One region of the Candidatus Streptomyces philanthi genome, then DNA from elsewhere that is predicted to be linked to it. Evidence: predicted binding sites of a transcription regulator. Region 1 holds the regulator's gene; the other holds the start of a gene.

Region 1 (6,685 bases):
GAAGTCGGCCGTGGCGAGCAGTTCGGCGACCTGACGCGTCGTCCGCGGCTCGGTGACCTCCGGGAACGTCAGCCGCCGTGCCTGCTTGCCCGCCTCGCGGGCCGTGGCACGCCACTTGGCCAGCGACTTCGCCGCCCGCTCGCCCTTCCACTGGGTGATGCAGCGGGCCGCCGGCCAGGGCACGACGGCGTCCACCCCGGTCTCGGTCATCGTCTCGACGGCCAACTCCCCGCGGTCGCCCTTGGGCAGCGCCTGGACGACGGTGATCCGCGGCGCCGGCAGCGGCTCGGTGCGCAGCGCGGCGACGGCGACCGTCAGCCGGTCCTTGCCCTCGACGGCGGCGACCGTGCCCTCGGCGCCCGTGCCCTCACCGTCCGTCAGGACGATCTCCTCGCCGACGCGCAGCCGGCGCACCGACACGGCGTGCCGGCCCTCCGGCCCGTCCAGTGTCAGCTCCGTGCCCGGCCGGATGCCGGCGAGCGATCCGACCAGGAAGACGGGCGCCGTCATGCCGACTCCCGCGCGCACTGGCGGGAGGCGGCGCGCGCCGCGTCCAGTTCCTCCGCGAGCAGCGCCACCAGTTCCCCGGCGGGCAGCTCCCGCGCCAGCCGGTGGCCCTGCCCGGCCCACAGCGCCATGGCCTGGGGGTCGCCCGCCGCGGCCGCGGCCTTGCGCAGGCCGGAGGTGAGGTGGTGGACGGCGGGGTAGGCGGCGGGGGCGTACGGGCCGTGCTCCCGCATGAAGCGGTTGACCAGGCCGCGGGCCGGACGTCCGGTGAACGCCCGGGTCAGCTCGGTGCGGGTGAACAGCGGGTCGGTCAGGGCCTGCTTGTGCAGGGCGTGGGCGCCGGACTCGGGGGTGGCGAGGAAAGCCGTGCCGAGCTGCGCCATGGTGGCCCCGGCGGCCAGGACCGCGGCGATCTGCGCGCCGCGCATCAGCCCCCCGGTGGCCACGATCGGGAGGTCCACCGCCTCGCGGACCTGGGTGATCAGCGACAGCAGCCCGACGCCCGCGCACACGCCGTCGGACTCCGGGTCGTCGCGGTGGGTGCTCTGGTGGCCGCCGGCCTCGATGCCCTGGACGCAGAGGGCGTCCGCGCCCGCCCACTGCGCGGCCTGCGCCTCGGCGACGGTGGTGACGGTCACCACGGTGTACGTGCCGACCTCGGCGAGCGAGCCGAGGACGTCGCGCGAGGGGCAGCCGAAGACGAAGGAGACGACCGGGACCGGGTCGTCGCGCAGCACCGCGAGCTTGGCCTCGAAACCGTCGTCGGCGCCGCGGCCGACATCGATGTCGTCGAGCGGGGTCCCGTACCAGGCGGCCTCGCCGGCCAGCTGCTCCCGGTAGACGTCGACGGCCGCGGTGCCGACGAGTTCGGGCTGCGGCATGAAGAGGTTGACGCCGAACGGCTTCGCGGTCATCGCGCGCAGCCGCGTGATCTCCTGGTACATGCCGTCAGCGGTCTTGTAGCCGGCGGCGAGGAATCCGAGGGCGCCGGCCTCGCCGACGGCGGCGGCCAGCTCGGGCCGGGAGGCCCCGCCCGCCATCGGGGCCTGAACGATCGGAAGGCGGCTGAAATCGGTCAACGCGGTGGGCATGCGCACATCGTGTCACGCCGGGTGGCCGCCGATCCGCGCGGGCGCACGGAAAGCGCCGCGGGCGGGCCGGGAGCGCAAAGCTCCCGACCCGCCCGCGTGACAGGGTCTAACGACCGTTGAAGGCATCTTTCAGACGCGAGAACAGTCCCTGCTGGCCCGGCTGGAACTGGCCGGTGGGCCGCTCCTCGCCGCGCAGCTTGGCGAGGCGGCGCAGCAGTTCCTCCTGCTCCGCGTCGAGCTTGGTCGGTGTCTGCACCTCGACATGGACGATCAGGTCGCCGCGTCCGCCGCCGCGCAGATGCGTCACACCGCGCTGGTGCAGCGGGATCGACTGGCCGGACTGGGTGCCGGGCCGGATGTCGACCTCCTCCATCCCGTCCAGCGTCTCCAGCGGGCACTTGGTGCCCAGCGCGGCCGCCGTCATCGGGATGGTGACCGTGCAGTGCAGATCGTCGCCGCGCCGCTGGAACACCGGGTGCGGCGCCTCGTGGATCTCCACGTAGAGGTCGCCCGCGGGGCCGCCGCCGGGGCCTACCTCGCCCTCCCCGGCGAGCTGGATGCGGGTGCCGTTGTCGACGCCCGCGGGGATCTTGACGGTGAGGGTGCGGCGGGAGCGGATGCGCCCGTCGCCCGCGCACTCGGGGCAGGGGGTCGGGACGACCGTGCCGAAGCCCTGGCACTGCGGGCACGGCCGGGACGTCATGACCTGGCCCAGGAAGGACCGGGTGACCTGCGAGACCTCACCGCGGCCGCGGCACATGTCACAGGTCTGCGCCGAGGTGCCCGGCGCCGCGCCCTCACCGCTGCACGTGGTGCACACCACGGCGGTGTCGACCTGGATCTCCTTGGTCGTGCCGAACGCCGCCTCGTCCAGTTCGACGTCGAGGCGGATCATGGCGTCCTGGCCCCGGCGGGTGCGCGAGCGCGGGCCGCGCTGCGAGGCCGTGCCGAAGAAGGCGTCCATGATGTCGGAGAAGTTGCCGAAGCCCGCGCCGAAGCCGCCGGCCCCCGCGCCGCCGCCCGCCTGGGAGAGCGGGTCGCCGCCGAGGTCGTAGACCTGCTTCTTCTGCGGGTCCGACAGCACCTCGTAGGCGGCGTTGATCTCCTTGAACCGCTCCTGGGTCTTCGGGTCCGGGTTCACGTCCGGGTGGAGTTCGCGGGCCAGGCGCCGGAATGCCTTCTTGATCTGGTCCTGCGAGGCGTCACGGCTGACACCGAGGACCGCGTAGTAATCCGTGGCCACTTACGACTCCGCGAGGATCTGTCCGACGTAACGTGCCACTGCGCGTACCGCTCCCATCGTTCCGGGGTAGTCCATGCGGGTCGGTCCGACCACGCCGAGTTTGGCGACTGCCTCGTCGCCCGAACCGTAGCCGACCGCCACGACCGATGTGGAGGTCAGGCCCTCATGGGCATTCTCATGCCCGATACGTACGGTCATGCCCGGGTCCTTGGCCTCCCCGAGCAGCTTGAGGAGCACCACATGCTCCTCCAGGGCCTCCAGCACCGGCCGGATGGTCAGCGGGAAATCATGACCGAAGCGGGTGAGATTGGCGGTACCGCCGATCACCAGCCTCTCCTCGGTCTCCTCCACCAACGTCTCCAGCAGCACCGACAGCACCGTCGAGACCGTACCGCGGTCCTCCTGCTCGAAGGACTCCGGAAGATCCTGCACCAGTTGCGGGACATCCGTGAAACGGCGGCCCACGACACGGCTGTTGAGCCGCGCCCGCAGGTCGGCCAGCGACGTCTCCCCGAACGGGGTCTGGCAGTCGACCAACCGCTGCTCGACGCGTCCGGTGTCGGTGATCAGGACGAGCATCAGCCGGGCCGGGGCCAGCGCGAGCAGTTCCACGTGCCGCACCGTCGAGCGGGTCAGCGACGGGTACTGCACGACCGCGACCTGCCGGGTCAGCTGCGCCAGCAGCCGGACCGTGCGGCCCACCACGTCGTCGAGGTCGACGGCGCCGTCCAGGAAGTTCTGGATCGCCCGCCGCTCCGGCTTGGACAGCGGCTTGACGTCGGCCAGCTTGTCGACGAAGAGTCGGTAGCCCTTGTCGGTGGGGATACGGCCCGCGCTGGTGTGCGGCTGGGCGATGAACCCCTCGTCCTCCAGGGCGGCCATGTCGTTGCGGACCGTCGCCGGGGAGACCCCCAGCTTGTGCCGCTCGGTCAGCGCCTTGGAGCCGACCGGCTCCTCCGTGCCGACGTAGTCCTGGACGATGGCACGCAACACCTCGAGCCTGCGCTCACTGAGCATTCCGCGCACCTCCAGTCCGGCCGTCCGCCGTCTCATCGTCATCTCGTCCTACCTGGCACTCACACGGGCCGAGTGCCAAACACAGCCAGTGTACGGCCGGGTAGCGCGACCGGGGCAAGAGAGGCCGTACCGGCGGGACCCCCGATCCGGGTGTTCCACCGCCGCTCCCCCGTCCGGCGGGCAACGCTATCGCGATACCGCTAGCGTCTCGGTCATGCGCAGTTCTTGGGAAGAGGCCGGGTGGGAATCGCTGGGCGAGGGCGTCGCCCGGCGCCGCATGCCGGGGTGGGACGAGACGATCGGCGTGATCGCCGGGGACACCGGCGTGCTGCTCGTCGACGCCGGCGCGACGCCCGGCGAGGGGCAGCAGGTGGCCGCGGCGGTACGGAGCGTGCTCGGCCGCGACGTGACGCATCTCGCGCTGACCCACCCCCACTTCGACCACGTCCTGGGCGGCGGTGCCTTCCCCGACGCGGAGGTGTTCGGCGCCGCCGGCCTGGACGCGCTGCTGGTACGCGAACGGGACGCCCTGCGGGACGACGCGGTACGGCACGGCCTCGATCCCGAGGTCGCCGCCGAGGCGGCCGCCCGGATGCGCGTACCGGGCCACCCGGTGCACGGCGAACTGACCGTGGACCTCGGCGGCCGGCGGGCGCTGCTGGCCAACGTCGGCCCCGGGCACACCGGCCACGACCTGGCCGTCCTCGTACCGGGACGGCACGGCGGGCCCCCGGTCGTCTTCTGCGGCGACCTGGTCGAGGAGTCCGGCGAGCCCAGCGCCGGACCGGACGCGCTGCCCGCGCTGTGGCCCGCCGCCCTGGACCGGCTGCTGGCCCTCGGCGGCGAGGACGCGCGGTACGTGCCGGGGCACGGCGCCGTCGTGGACGCCCGGTTCGTCCGCGCGCAGCGCGACGCGCTCGCGGCCCGGCACGGCGTGTCCCCCTCCTGACGGGGGCCGTGCCCCCTCTACCCTCACCCCGTCCCGCCCGTCCCCGCCGGCTTCCCGTGCCGTCCACAGAACAGGTCCCCGCACCGTGCAGAGCAAGCGCTACAGCCCCGATCTGACCCCGCCGTGGAAGAAGAAGCAGCCCGCCCCCGAGGTGCCCGCGGAACCGGATCTGGTGGTCGAGGAGATCACCTCGGGCTTCTGCGGGGCGGTGGTCCGCTGCGAGAAGACGGCGCAGGGCCCGACCGTCACCCTGGAGGACCGGTTCGGCAAGCACCGTGTCTTCCCCATGGAGCCGCGCGGCTTCCTCCTGGAGGGCAAGGTCGTCACCCTCGTCCGCCCCCCGGCGCGCCCCGCCGCCACCGGCCCGGCCCGTACGGCGTCCGGGTCGATAGCGGTGCCCGGCGCCCGCGCCCGGGTCGCCCGCGCCGGGCGCATCTACGTGGAGGGGCGGCACGACGCCGAGCTGGTCGAACGGGTCTGGGGCGACGACCTGCGGATCGAGGGCGTCGTGGTGGAGTACCTGGAGGGCGTCGACGACCTGCCGGAGATCGTCCGCTCCTTCTCGCCCGGCCCGGACGCCCGCCTCGGCGTCCTCGTCGACCATCTCGTCCCCGGCTCCAAGGAGTCACGGATCGCCGCGTCGGTCACCGACGCGAATGTGCTGGTCGTCGGGCATCCGTACATCGATGTGTGGGAGGCGGTGAAGCCGTCGTCCGTCGGCATCCCCGCCTGGCCCGTCGTGCCGCGCGGCCAGGACTGGAAGACCGGTGTCTGCCGGGCGCTGGGCTGGCCGGAGAACACCGGCGCGGCCTGGCAGCACATCCTCTCCCGCGTCCGCTCCTACAAGGACCTGGAGCCCGCGCTGCTGGGCAGGGTCGAGGAACTGATCGACTTCGTCACGGTCGGCGGTGACGCTTGAGCGGGGGGAGGGTCTGGAACATATCGGTGTCGATCTTGATACCCAGTTTGTCCAAGGACACCGGGGTGCCGAACTGCGTAGTGCGTTGCACCTGGTAGTCGGCGTTGTCCCCGCGGCCGGTCGGTTCGGTGAGCATCACGCAGTGGGCCGCCATGGGATCGATGATCAAATAGATCGGCACCCTGCCCGCCGCGTAGATCGAACGCTTCTCCCCGTAGTCCCGGTCGACGCTCGTCTTGGAGACGACTTCCACGACCATGGTGACGGCCGGTGCGGGGATGAGCCGTCCGGGCCCGCTTTCCACACCCTCTTCATGGACTACGAGGTCGGGCTGCGGTTCGCTGGTCTCGCCCGGGATGGCGATGTCCTGAGTGGTGAGCCACTCATAGCGGTCCATCGGGATCTGCAGTGCCACGGAGCGCACGATTCGATTGTGGACCCGGTCGGGTCCGGCCATCATCACAATGTCCCCCCTGAGGAGTTCGGCCTTGTAGCCCTCCGGAACCTCAAGGTTCTCGAAGAACGCGGTGACGTCGGTCATCGGTCGGTCGTCCACAGCGGTCATCTCCGTGGCCCTCCACATCCCGCCGCCTGCTTTTGGCGGCAGCCTAGGGACAGCGTAGGCAGGCGGTGGGGGCGTTCGGGGTGATTCACCCTTTCGGGATTCGTCCCCGCGTTTCAGCGGCGCCGGCCCGTAGCGCCGGGCCCGGCCTCCGGCCGTTCAGTCCACCAGGTCCCGTACCACCGCGTCGGCCAGCAGCCGTCCGCGCAGGGTCAGGACGGCCCGGCCCCGGGCGTACGGCTCCGCCTCCAGCAGGCCGCCGTCGAGGGCGCGGGCGGCGGCGCGGGCGCCCTTCGGGGTGAGGAGGTCCAGGGGGCAGCCGTCGGCGAGGCGGAGTTCGAGCAGGACGCGCTCGACGCGGCGGTCCTCGTCCGTGAGGAGTTCGCGGCCGACGCCC
Region 2 (6,685 bases), on a different contig from region 1:
AAATCCGCTGCGCGCGACCCGCACACCGAGCACGGTGAGTACATGAGCAGTTACGAGGACAGCATCCCCGCCTATCTCTCCATCCGCATCGGCCTCCAGGACAACCCCGTCGCGGCGCTCGCGGACCGGGAGGCGTGGGAGGCCAGGGAACGCTACCCGGACCTGATGGGCGTGGGACTGCCGGAGTTCTTCCACACACGGGAGTGCGAGACGGGCGGCTGGGAGCTGTCCGCGTACAGCACCGACACCCCGCAGGGCGCCCGGGACAGCCTCGGCTCCGAGTTCCGGCGGCGCGCCCAGAAGGCCCGCGAGGCCGGGGACGAGAAGGCGCGGCGCAAGTGGATGGCCGCCGCCGGACGCATGGACCGGGAGGTCGTCGACGAACTGACCGTCCTGGGCAACCGGTTCCGCATCGCGCGGGCGTCCCGCTTCATCCGGATGGGCAGCAGCGGCCCCGAGCCGCCGCGCCCCTCCGACCCGGACCCGGGCGAGGTCGGCGAGGCGTACCGCCTGCCGTCCCGCACCAAGGGCCTGGTCATCGACCCGTACACCAGCACCGGCCTGTCCGACGGCATCCTCAAGTTCGACCTCGTCCAGTTCGTGGGCGCCGCCTCCGGCGCGCCCGCCGAGATGAAGGAGGACGCCCGGCGCGCCTGCCTCACCCATCCGGGCGGCGTGCTGCTCCCCGCCGTCTTCCTCGTCGCCGAACGGGTCGACGGGAAGTGGCGGGCGCACGACCCGGGCGCCTCGCACTGGACCCCGCAGGACGCCCGGGACTCGCTGGCCCGGTGGCTGCGGGTGATGGCCCCGTTCACCCTCGACCTCGGCCCCGAGGAACGCGCGGAGTACGCCCGGGTCGCCGACCGCCTCGACGAGAAGCGCAACAACACCGCGACCTGCGCCGGCGTCCGCTACCGCATCACCCGCGCCGAGCGGCTGATCCGCATCGGCCCGGACGGCCCCGAGGGCCCCCGCCCCTCCGACTTCGACCCCGAGCCACCGGTCGAGGTACAGGCCCGCCAGCTCAAGGAACAGGGCCTGTGGCGCGACGAGGACGAGCCGATCGAACTGGACGAACGGGCCGAGAAGCTGCGCCGCCTGTGGGAGGAGGAGGAAGAACGCTGGGCCGCGGCCCGCGCGAAGGCGAAGCGGAAGTAGGGCCGACGGCGGGGGCCCCGGCCTTCCCGCAGCGTCCGGCCCGTCCCCGGTACGGCCGAGGCCCGGCCTCCGCGTGGTGCGGGGGTCGGGCCTCCGTTCTGCCGGGCGGGCGCAGATGCCGTGACGGCAAGCGCGGCACCACCCACCACCGTTACGCCTCGAAGTCGTATTCGAGCACGTACGCGGCCGAGTCCAGGATCATCTCGTTCACCTCGACGGGGCGACCACCGTCCGCGAAAGCGGTGCGGACAATGATGATCACCGGCGTGCCCGCACTGAGGCACAGCCGGTCCGCCTCGTCCCGGGACGGCATCCGGCTGCGGATCTCCTCCCGGAAGTGCACGGGTTTGCATCCCAGTTCGGCCAAGCGGGCGTAGATGCCACCGGGACCGGTGTCCTCCTGGGCGATCTCCGAACCTGCCACCAGAGCGGCCGGCAGATAGCTCGTGGCCAGCAGCACCGGCTTGCCGTCGAGGACGAACCGGCGGCTGCGCACGCACACCGCCTCGCGCGGGCCGATCCCCAGCACGTCCGCGACGGCCACGGGCGCCGCCGCCTCGCCGACGACGACCTGATCGACGACCAGATCCCGCTCGCCGGCATCGGCCGACCAGATGGACCGGCCCTCTCCCCACTGCTCCCGCGCGAGTCGCTGGACACCACGCCGCCGCAACGGCCGGAAGTCGCGGACGAAGACGCCCGCACCCTTGCGCGACTCCGCGACTCCCTCGTTCCGCAGGACGCCCAGTGCCTGCCGAGCAGTCATCCGGGCGACTTGATATGTGGCCATGAGGTCGTTCTCGCCGGGAAGTCGATCGCCGGGGCCGTAGTCGCCGGCCCTGACCGCCTCCTTCAGCGCCTCAGCAATGCGCTGGTATTTCGGCTGACGGCCGTTGCCCTTGGCGGCCATACGCCCTCCTTCCTGATCTCTGGACACCCTAGACCGCCTGTTCGCCCGCGCAGCAGGTACTCACCTTTATGGACGACATCTCTAGAGAAACATTGCCATCTCTAGAGATGTTGCGCTTCACTTGGCCGCAGACGGCACCCGGCATCGGACCGAGGCGCCGAACCGGCACGTTCACCGACGCACAAAAGGGCCCGTCTGGCGCCACCCCGAGGCGAGGGCCTTCCACCGCACGGAGGTTGACGACTTGCTTCGCATCATCCGAACGATCTTCGAAATGCTGCTTGCCCAGCTGCTACCCGCCCAGGGCTGTCACCGGGCCGCAGGCCCGCGACCCGTTGGACGCCACGCGGGCGCGCCGACCGCGCGTCCGGCGTTCGCGCCCGACCCCGCACCGCAAAGCAAGGGAGTCCCCTTGGTACGTCCCTACGTCCTCACGTCCCCGGAACGGCAGGAACGCGGCATGCGGCAGGCACGGCGGCGCGAACTGCGGTCAGCGGCTCACGGCGTCGCCGCCGGACCGAACCTGCTCCGCGAAATGGCGGTGGCCGCCCGATGACCCCCATGAACCGTGCGCGGCTGCTGCCGTGGACCAGCTCCGACGGGAAGCCGTGCTACCTCATCGGCGGCACCGGGACCGGGCGCGTCTCCCGGCTCGCCGACCGGATGGAGGCGGAGCAGATGAAGTCGGCGGCCGCCCTTATCGAGGAAGCCCGCCGTACTCTCGCCTCCTGCGCGTGGACGCCGGTGAAATCCACCTGCTGGCCCACGACTTGAACGGCGCTCTGACCGACGTGCACCGGGTGTCGGAGAGCCGGGGCGCCCGCTTGCAGCAGTTGGCGGACGACCTCGACGCGGAGGACGAGGACGGCGGCGGCGGGGACGGCGCTTCGCCCACCGCATAGCGCGAGGCAGGGCGACAACCGGTCACACAGCCCCCGGCCGCCCGTCCCCGGATATGGCCGAGGCCCGGCCCCCGCGTGGTGCGGGGACCGGGCCTCGTGCGGCGCTACCGGCGCGGCCGGTGGAGGGCCTGCTCAGTGGGCGTGGCCGTGGCCGTGGCCGGCCTCGGCGGGCTCCTCCTCGGCGGGCTTCTCGACGACCAGGGTCTCGGTCGTCAGCAGCAGCGAGGCGATGGAGGCGGCGTTCTCCAGGGCGGAGCGGGTGACCTTGACCGGGTCGATGACGCCGGCCTTGACCAGGTCGCCGTACTCGCCGGTGGCGGCGTTGAAGCCCTGGCCCTTGTCCTGCTCGGCGACCTTGGCGGTGATCACGTAGCCCTCCAGGCCCGCGTTCTCCGCGATCCAGCGCAGCGGCTCGACGGCGGCGCGGCGGACGACGGCGACACCGGTGGCCTCGTCGCCCTCCTTGCCCAGGTTGCCGTCCAGCACCTTGACGGCGTGGACCAGCGCGGAGCCACCACCGGAGACGATGCCCTCCTCGACCGCGGCGCGGGTCGCGGAGATGGCGTCCTCCAGACGGTGCTTCTTCTCCTTGAGCTCGACCTCGGTGGCCGCGCCCACACGGATGACGCAGACGCCACCGGCGAGCTTGGCGAGGCGCTCCTGGAGCTTCTCGCGGTCCCAGTCGGAGTCCGTGGTCTCGATCTCGGACTTGATCTGCGCGACGCGGCCCGCGACGTCCTCGGACTTGCCGCCACCGTCGACGATGGTGGTGTCGTCCTTGGTGACGGTCACACGGCGGGCGGTGCCCAGCACGTCCAGACCGGCCTGGTCGAGCTTGAGGCCGACCTCCTCGGCGATGACGGTGGCGCCGGTGAGGGTGGCCATGTCCTGGAGCATCGCCTTGCGGCGGTCACCGAAGCCGGGGGCCTTGACGGCCACCGCGTTGAAGGTGCCGCGGATCTTGTTGACGACCAGGGTCGACAGGGCCTCGCCCTCGACGTCCTCGGCGATGATCAGCAGCGGCTTGGAGCCACCGGCCTGGATGACCTTCTCCAGCAGCGGCAGCAGGTCCTGGATCGCGGCGATCTTGCCCTGGTGGATGAGGATGTACGGGTCCTCCAGGACGGCCTCCATCCGCTCCTGGTCGGTGACCATGTACGGGGAGAGGTAGCCCTTGTCGAAGGCCATGCCCTCGGTGAAGTCCAGCTCCAGACCGAAGGTGTTGGACTCCTCGACGGTGATGACACCGTCCTTGCCGACCTTGTCCATCGCCTCGGCGATCAGCTCGCCGACCTGCTTGTCCTGGGCGGACAGGGCGGCGACGGCCGCGATGTCGGACTTCTCCTCGATCGGGCGGGCGGTGGCGATCAGGTCGTCGGAGACGGCCTTGACCGCGGCGTCGATGCCCTTCTTCAGGGCGGCGGGGGAGGCGCCGGCGGCGACGTTGCGCAGGCCCTCGCGGACCAGCGCCTGGGCCAGCACGGTGGCGGTGGTGGTGCCGTCACCCGCGATGTCGTTGGTCTTGGTCGCCACCTCCTTGACGAGCTGGGCGCCCAGGTTCTCGTACGGGTCGTCGACCTCGACCTCGCGGGCGATCGTGACACCGTCGTTGGTGATGGTCGGCGCGCCGAACTTCTTGTCGATGACGACGTTGCGGCCCTTGGGGCCGATGGTGACCTTGACCGTGTCGGCAAGCTTGTTGACGCCGCGCTCAAGGGCGCGACGGGCGTCCTCGTCGAACTTCAGGATCTTCGCCATGGGGTGTTTCAAGTCCTCTCGACGAACTGCGCCCCGGCGCCCGGTTGTTCAGACACGGGAGGCCGGGGCGCAGATCAGAAAAAGCTGGGGTGAATTACTTCTCGACGATCGCGAGCACGTCGCGGGCCGAGAGAACGAGGTAGTCCTCGTTGTTGTACTTCACCTCGGTGCCGCCGTACTTGCTGTAGAGCACGACGTCGCCGACGTTCACGTCGAGCTCGACGCGCTTGCCGTCCTCGACGCGGCCCGGACCGACGGCCAGGACGACGCCCTCCTGGGGCTTCTCCTTGGCGGTGTCCGGAATGACCAGGCCCGAAGCCGTGGTCTGCTCGGCGTCGAGCGGCTGGACCACAATGCGGTCCTCGAGCGGCTTGATGGCAACCTTGGAGCTGGCGGTCGTCACGATCCGACCTCCCCCTTCGGAGATCTCACGGGGTTAACTGTCTGAGGTGGCGACCAGGTCGATCCGTCGTCGCGGGTGCCGGACCTGCCCGTCGCTGTGTTTGGCACTCCCCGGTGGAGAGTGCCAACGCCGAGACTATGACGCGGTTAGCACTCGGTCAAGCGGAGTGCCAGTCGAGCCGCGACGAATCCGCTCCCCCGCCCTTCCCGTCCGCACCGGGCCCGCACACCTGCCCCACACGATCCGCACACCAGTCGGAAAAACGGCCCGCTGACATGTCGTCTCGGCCACATCCGCCCCTCCCCTTGCAACCCTGCCCCCACCCCGGTCGTCTCCCCCTTCGACTGTGAGCCGACGTCCGGGCCCGCCCCGTCGGGTCCGCCGACCGACGAAACGATGGCGGAGGACCCCCGTGCAAGGACTGAGCCACGCCCGCACGGCAGGCGGGGAGGAGAACGACGCCGAGCGCACGATGAGCTTCGAGGCGCTGTCCCAGGCCCCGGACCGCCGCAGGACCGAGGCATGGCTCCTCGCCCTCGTCACCGTGATCACGATCTTCGGCTACGCGTACACCGGCCTGTCGATGAAGGGCCGGCTGCCCGACGGCCTGGCGGGCTTCGCCCTCTCCATGGCCTGTGTGGCGCTGGTGCCGCACCTGGTCGTCCGCCGCTTCGCGCCCCGCGCCGACCCGCTGATCCTGCCGCTGGCCACCCTGCTGACCGGGCTCGGGCTCGTCCTGATGCACCGCCTCGACATCACCTACATCGACAAACCGTTCCTCAAACAGCAACCCGCGGCGAGCGGGCAGCTGGTGTGGACGGTCATCGGGGTCGCGGTCTGCATCGGCATCCTCATCGTGCTGCGCGACCACCGGACGCTCCAGCGCTACATCTATCTGACGATGGCCGTCGCCCTGGTCCTGCTGATCGCCCCGGTCTTCTCCCGCGCGGACACCTACGGCGCCAAGCGGTGGATCTTCCTGGGGCCGATGTCGCTCCAGCCCGGCGAGTTCGTGAAGATCATGATCGCGGTGTTCTTCGCGGGCTATCTGACCGTCAACAAGGACGCGCTCGCGCTGATCGGCCGCCGCTTCATGGGCGTCCAGCTCCCGCCCGGCCGCCAGCTCGGCCCGATCTTCACCATCTGGGTCATCAGCCTCCTGGTGCTGGTCTTCGAACGCGACCTGGGCACCTCGCTGATCTTCTTCGGCGTCTTCGTGATGATGCTGTACGTGGCGACCCGGCGGACCGGCTGGGTGGTGTGCGGCCTGCTGATGGCCGTCGTCGGCGCGGGCGTCGTCGGCACCCTCGAACCCCATGTCCACGGCCGGGTCACCGCCTGGCTCGACCCGATGCGGGCGTTCACCAAGGAGGGCGTCGCGGAGGGGATGTCCGACCAGCTGGGCCAAGCCCTCTTCAGCTTCGGCAGCGGCGGCATCAGCGGCACCGGCCTCGGCCAGGGCCACCCCGAGCTGATCGGCTTCGCTGGCAACAGCGACTTCATCCTCACCACCGTCGGCGAGGAACTGGGGCTGGCCGGTGTGATGGCCGTCCT

Evidence for each region. Region 1 encodes HrcA, which represses chaperone genes, less so after heat shock. Its sites were predicted from a motif close to TTNGCACTCNGNNNNNCNGAGTGCNAA; they were not measured.
Region 2: groES (co-chaperone GroES) is a predicted target of HrcA. The motif match lies at 5,278-5,304, and genes of this name have one in related genera.

What each region holds. Positions count from the first base shown of each region.
Region 1 covers NZ_JCANQV010000004.1:40,783-47,467, reverse strand. The annotation lists gene AC51EU_RS01555 (16S rRNA (uracil(1498)-N(3))-methyltransferase) at 1-510, opposite strand, end outside; gene AC51EU_RS01550 (nitronate monooxygenase) at 507-1,598, opposite strand; gene dnaJ (molecular chaperone DnaJ) at 1,705-2,841, opposite strand; gene hrcA (heat-inducible transcriptional repressor HrcA) at 2,842-3,858, opposite strand; gene AC51EU_RS01535 (MBL fold metallo-hydrolase) at 4,073-4,807, shown strand; gene AC51EU_RS01530 (DUF3097 domain-containing protein) at 4,893-5,726, shown strand; gene AC51EU_RS01525 (Uma2 family endonuclease) at 5,704-6,291, opposite strand; gene hemW (radical SAM family heme chaperone HemW) at 6,448-6,685, opposite strand, start outside.
Region 2 covers NZ_JCANQV010000031.1:8,430-15,114, reverse strand. The annotation lists gene AC51EU_RS06500 (DUF5954 family protein) at 43-1,158, shown strand; gene AC51EU_RS06495 (GntR family transcriptional regulator) at 1,310-2,068, opposite strand; gene AC51EU_RS06490 (hypothetical protein) at 2,621-2,842, shown strand; gene AC51EU_RS06485 (hypothetical protein) at 2,803-2,970, shown strand; gene groL (chaperonin GroEL) at 3,103-4,728, opposite strand; gene groES (co-chaperone GroES) at 4,823-5,131, opposite strand; gene AC51EU_RS06470 (FtsW/RodA/SpoVE family cell cycle protein) at 5,604-6,685, shown strand, end outside.